Regions from separate parts of the Tindallia californiensis genome, predicted to be linked through region 2. Evidence: riboswitches for the same ligand, from Rfam matches in the RefSeq annotation. Region 2 holds a riboswitch; the other holds the start of a gene.

Region 1 (3,094 bases), on a different contig from region 2:
ACTTCAGTATCTCGAACAGGAAATTCCTCATGGCGTTGCTGTTATAACAGAAAAAATGACCTATCGGGAAGAAAAAAACCTTACGGAAATACAAGCAGCTATCTTTTGTGAGAAAAAATCTCATAAAGGGATTATTATTGGGAAAAATGGCAGGAAACTTAAAGGTATCGGAAAAGCGGCACGAAAAGATATTGAAGATTTATTGGGCCATCAGGTCCACCTGGAGTTATGGGTAAAAGTCAAAGAAGGATGGCGAGATCAGGATAATATACTGAAAGATCTTGGGTATAAAGAGTAAAGGTGAAATCGATGTTATTAAGTACGGAAGCTTTTGTTCTCAAGAGTCAAAAATATCGAGAAGCGGATAGTTTGCTGACACTATATAGTCGGCAACACGGAAAAATGAGTGCGATTGCAAAAGGTTCTCGAAAACCAAAAAGTAAAATGCTGGCTGGCGTACAACCTTTTACCCACGCTGAGTTTTTGCTCTATAAAGGTAAAAATATGTATACGGTTAGCCAGGTGGAAGTCCGACATAGTTTTTATCCATTAAGAGAAGACTATTACCGCTTAGCTTTTGCAGCTTACAGTGTTGAACTGGTTATGTTGGAAGCCTTAGAAGGACAAGGAAACAGCGATGCTTTTTCAAACTTTGGTAACACCTTAACCTTAATGTGCCGAGAAGAGACTAAGATAGATTCTTTGATTAGGGCTTTTGAGTTGAAGATGTTAACGAGCTATGGATATCAGCCCAACTTTATTTCCTGTTCTCTGTGTGGGAGCCGCTTATCCGATTCAATGCCTTTTTTCAGCAACTCTCAGGGAGGTATGGTGTGTGCAAGCAAAGATCACGAGGCAAAAGATCTGAAACCTGTTTCCTGTCAAATCGTAAAGTTAGCACGGTTTTATCTGCAGCATGACCTTAAAGCGGCGGCTCGGTTAACCGTACCGGAAGATATCAACAAAGAACTGCAACAACTGATAGAAGGATATATTCGCTACCATTTTGATTATTTTGCACCGAAAAGCTTACGTCATTTGCCGGATTAGAAAAGTAAAGATAGATTGACATTTTTTTTGAGTTTGGTAAAATGTTTTCATAACAATAAAATAACTTCAGGGACAGGTGTAATTCCTTACCGGCGGTTAAAGCCCGCGAGCCATATTGGCTGATCTGGTGAAATTCCGGAGCCGACAGTTAAAGTCTGGATGAAAGAAGTATGAGCATAGTAGGTATGATTTTTGTATCCTTACGTTCCTGAACGCATTTTGTTCGGGAACTTTTTTTGTAGCAAAAAATAGTGTGTTGCTAAACAAATGAAAAATAACAGGGAGGACGGGTAATGCCACATGAAAAATGGATGAAAGAAGCACTCAAAATGGCTGAAAAAGGATGGGGGAATACCAATCCAAATCCTTTGGTTGGCGCTGTTATTACCAAAGAAGACCAATTGATCTCAAAAGGATATCATGAATATGCAGGTGGCCCTCATGCGGAAATAAATGCGTTAAAGAAGGCAGGAGACGCTTCAGCAGGAAGTACTATGTATGTAACCTTAGAGCCTTGCAGTCATTACGGCAAAACCCCTCCTTGTGCGGAAGCAATCATTAAAGCCGGGGTTGAAAAAGTGATTATTGCTGCCGGAGATCCCAATGAAAAAGTGGCCGGCAAAGGAGAAGAAATGCTTCGAAAAGCAGGCATTGAAGTAATAACTGGCGTGATGGAGAAAGAAGCAAGAAAACAAAACGAAATATTTATGCACTATATCACAGAAAAAAAACCTTACCTGATCGCAAAGGCAGCTATGAGCTTAGATGGGAAAATTGCAACAAAGCAAGGGCATTCACAATGGATTACAGGAGAAGAAGCAAGGAATCATGCACATTGGGTGAGACAAAGAGTTTCGGCCATTCTGGTGGGAGTGAATACCGTGATAGCTGATAATCCGCAACTGACGGTACGACTGCCTCTGGATAAAGTAAATCAGCCACTCCGAGTGGTTTTAGACAGTAAAGGGAATATCCCACTAACATCAACGCTAGTTTCAACGGCAAAAGAAATAAAAACAATGGTTGCAACAACGGATCAAATGCCAGTGGATCTTGAAAAAAAACTGTTGCTAGAAGGAGTTGAAGTAGTCCGATTTCCTCATAAACAGGGTCAGGTTGATATTCAATCATTAATCGATTATTTCGCATCAAAAGAAGTAGACAGCGTGTTAGTAGAAGGCGGAAGCCGTGTGATGGCATCTTTTATATCTGAAAAAATGATCAATAAGCTATTATGGTATATCGCACCTAAAATAATCGGTGGAAACAAAGCACCTGGACCTATTGGAGGAGAAGGTATCCTTCATATGAAAGAGGCACTGCCTATAACGGAAATGGAAACTATCCAGCTTGGCGAAGACTGGCTAATGACTGGCTACATGAAAGGAGCAGAGAAATGTTTACCGGAATAGTGGAAGAAATTGGCGAAGTGGTTAACTTGGTAAGTCAACAAAATCGCATTAGTCTTCAAATAAAGTGTCAAAAAGTGCTACAAGATGTGCAACTAGGAGATAGTATTGCTGTAAATGGAGTATGCCTGACAGTTACCAACTTCACAGCCGGTCAAATGGAAGCAGATGTTATGCCGGAAACCATAAGAAGCACCAGTTTAAGTGAAGCCAAGCCTGGAAAAAAAGTAAACTTGGAAAGAGCTCTTCCGGTTAATGGTAGGTTAGGTGGTCATATTGTAACAGGTCATATTGATGGTATTGGCACGATGATTAAAAAATATCAGGAAAAAAACGCTATTTGGATTTATATTAAAACCACAACAGAAATCATGCGATACATCGTACACAAAGGATCCATCGCTATGGATGGAACGAGTTTAACCGTTGCAAAAGTAGAGAAGGATGCTTTTGCGGTCTCCATCATACCTCATACAGCAGAAATGACCATTCTTACGGAAAAAGACATAGGCGCTGTTATTAACCTGGAGTGTGATATTATCGGAAAATATGTTGAGAAATTAATGATGGGAAAAGAATCAGAAAATACAGGGATAACCGTAGAAAAACTTCAAAGGTACGGATTTTGAAAGGAG
Region 2 (3,094 bases):
AATTCCGGATCATCGGATTTTGGCGGCTAATCGGGGAGAAAAAGAAGAGGCACTTAAAATCCAACTGGCCGCACCAGAGCTAGAAATGGTGGCTCAGTTGGAAAAAACCTTATGCTGCTCTGAAAAAGACCCTCGAAATGAAACCTATCAAGAAATTGCAGCAGATACCTGGAAAAGGTTGTTACAACCATCGCTGGAGCGAGAATTACGAGCTGAACTGACGGAACGGGCAGAAGCGGCGGCAATTCAGTTGTTTGGAAAAAATATGAGCGGCCTTTTAATGCAGCCGCCTGTAGCTGGACAACGGGTACTAGGTATTGATCCGGCCTATCGGACTGGCTGCAAACTGGCGGTAGTAGATGAGACTGGAAAATTACTGGATACAGCCACTATTTTTCCGGTACCGCCACAAAATGAATTTGTTAAATCAGCCGAGGTCATCAAAGAATTTGTGAAAAAACATGATGTAAGCGTGATAGCGATAGGAAACGGTACCGGATCCCGGGAAACAGAGCAGTTTGTTGCTTCTCTTATACCGGATTTTTCTCATGAAGTAGCCTATGTTATCGTCAGTGAAGCAGGCGCTTCTGTATATTCGGCCTCTAAACTGGCAACCAAAGAGTTTCCGGAACTGGACGTTTCATTACGTGGAGCGGTTTCTATTGCCCGGAGGCTTCAGGATCCTCTGGCAGAGCTGGTAAAAATAGAACCGAAGGCCATAGGCGTCGGCCAGTATCAGCATGATGTCAATCAAAAACAACTTGGTGAAAGATTATCCGGAGTGGTGGAAGACTGCGTAAACCGGGTAGGCGTAGATGTTAATACAGCATCACCTTCCTTGTTGCAATATGTAGCAGGGATCAGTAAAGCGGTGGCGGAAAATATGGTCATCTATCGAAATGAAATTGGTTCTTTTCAAGAACGAAAGCAGCTCTTAAAGGTTTCTCGGTTGGGACCCGCTGCTTATCAGCAATGTGCTGGTTTTATGAGAATAAGAGGAGGGAAAAACCCTCTTGAAAAAACAGGCGTGCATCCGGAATCCTATGAAGCGGCAAAAAAACTGTTGGAAAAAACCGGACTATCGGTACAGGATCTTACAGCGGAGGGGCAACGGGTTTTGGAAGAAAAACTGTCGGGGCTTCACTTGGAAAGACTGGCGGAAGAATTGGAAATTGGCATTCCGACATTGGAAGATATGGTAAAGGAACTAAAAAAGCCAGGACGAGATCCTAGGGAAGAATTACCTAAACCAGTTTTCAGAACTGATGTGATGAAGATGGAAGATTTAGAGCCTGAAATGGAGCTGACGGGAACGGTTCGCAACGTTATCGACTTTGGTGCCTTTGTGGATATAGGAGTAAAGCAAGATGGGCTGGTTCATATTTCTCAGCTTCGCAATGGATTTGTAAAGCATCCGCTGGATGTGGTGGCTGTCGGTGATGTAGTACGGGTGAAAGTATTGGAGGTAGACGTAAAAAAACAACGCATCGGTTTAACGATGAAGGGAGTTCCTCAGGAATAAACCTTGTCAATTGTTTTGCGATAACGTATAATAAATTTATAATCTTCAGGGCAGGGTGAAACTCCCGACCGGCGGTATAGTCCGCGAGTCGATCACTTAGATCGATTGATCCGGTGTGATTCCGGAGCCGACAGTATAGTCTGGATGCGAGAAGATGGTATGGATAGATTGTTCAAACCTGGCGCCTGAAGAAATTTGGGCGTCTTTTTTATCCTTTGATTGTCAGTTCTTGTACTCTTTAGAGTACTTGAAGGTAATGATCAGCCATCAACTACCAATTATCTTTACGGGGGTTCTTATGGAAAAAACCATTGAAATTGTAGGAAGCAGTAAAAGAAGATCAAAAAATAAAATGACAACCAGGCATCTCACTAGAATAGCCGTTTTAGCGGTTATTGCGTATATTCTAATGTTTCTGGAATTTGGGCTTCCCATTTTTCCTGGGTTTTTAATGTTGGATTTTAGTGATCTGCCAGCCTTGATAGGTGCTTTTGCCATGGGACCTATGGCGGGGGTAATGATCCAATTTGTGAAAGCTTTACTTCACTTTATCACAAAAAGCTGGTCTGGAGGCGTAGGAGAATTAGCGAATTTTATTATCGGCGTATTTTATGTGGTGCCGGCAGCCTTGATTTATCATTACAAAAAGGATCGGAAACATGCCGTTATAGGAGTGGCGGTAGGAACACTGATTATGGCTGTCTTAGGAGCGGTTGCTAACTATTTTGTGTTAATACCAATGTATTCACAGTTTATGCCCATTGATGCGATTATTGAGATGGGAAATGTTGCTAATAGCCGTATTGTAGACGTACGAAGCTTGGTGATTTATGGGGTGACGCCTTTTAATATTTTTAAGGGAACTATGATTGCTGTGTTCACCTTACTGTTATATAAAAAAATATCACCACTGCTGAAAATGTAAATTCAGGAAACGGAAGATGAATAGAAAACAGGACAGATGCCTGTGCTTGATGAAGGGAAGAAGTCATACAGATGATATGCGTGAAAGTGAATAACCAACGAGAAACAGAAGCCTTAGCTGAAAAGCTGGCAAGCAACCTTGAACCGGGAGATATTATCGGCCTTAGGGGCGATTTAGGTGCAGGAAAGACTACGTTTACAAAAGCCTTAGGGGCTGCTCTTGGAGTAAAGGAAGATATTACGAGTCCCACCTTTACCCTGTTACAGGAGTATGAGGGCAATGTGCCCGTCTATCATTTTGATGTCTATCGAATGAATGACCCTCAGGAATTCAATGATCTGGGAGCAGAAGAATACTTTGATGGAGATGGCATTTCTGTGGTGGAGTGGGCGGATATGGTGGAAGCTTATTTGCCGGATAAGCGGTTGCAAATTGAGATAAGATGGCTGGACAGCGACCAACGAAAGATTTGCTTTATCCCATTAGGTGATTTTAATGAACTTAAGCTGAAAGGGCTGGTAGCATCATGAAATGTTTGGCAATGGAAAGTAGCTCGATGGTTGCAGCCGTAGCATTAATGGAAAAAAACCGGCTGGTAGGAGAAATACGTACACATTATAAGAAAACTCACTCAGAAAGGCTTTTAC

Evidence for each region. A riboswitch is a leader RNA that binds a small molecule or an ion and turns the genes downstream of it on or off. The one in region 2 is predicted to bind FMN.
Region 1: linked by a shared signal. The riboswitch ahead of ribD (bifunctional diaminohydroxyphosphoribosylaminopyrimidine deaminase/5-amino-6-(5-phosphoribosylamino)uracil reductase RibD) and the one ahead of BLV55_RS04630 (ECF transporter S component) in region 2 are both predicted to bind FMN.

What each region holds. Positions count from the first base shown of each region.
Region 1 covers NZ_FNPV01000001.1:275,379-278,472, reverse strand. The annotation lists gene era (GTPase Era) at 1-298, shown strand, start outside; gene recO (DNA repair protein RecO) at 310-1,050, shown strand; FMN riboswitch at 1,109-1,225, shown strand; gene ribD (bifunctional diaminohydroxyphosphoribosylaminopyrimidine deaminase/5-amino-6-(5-phosphoribosylamino)uracil reductase RibD) at 1,344-2,462, shown strand; gene BLV55_RS01295 (riboflavin synthase) at 2,447-3,088, shown strand.
Region 2 covers NZ_FNPV01000003.1:118,285-121,378, reverse strand. The annotation lists gene BLV55_RS04635 (Tex family protein) at 1-1,522, shown strand, start outside; FMN riboswitch at 1,560-1,682, shown strand; gene BLV55_RS04630 (ECF transporter S component) at 1,677-2,447, shown strand; gene tsaE (tRNA (adenosine(37)-N6)-threonylcarbamoyltransferase complex ATPase subunit type 1 TsaE) at 2,519-2,977, shown strand; gene tsaB (tRNA (adenosine(37)-N6)-threonylcarbamoyltransferase complex dimerization subunit type 1 TsaB) at 2,974-3,094, shown strand, end outside.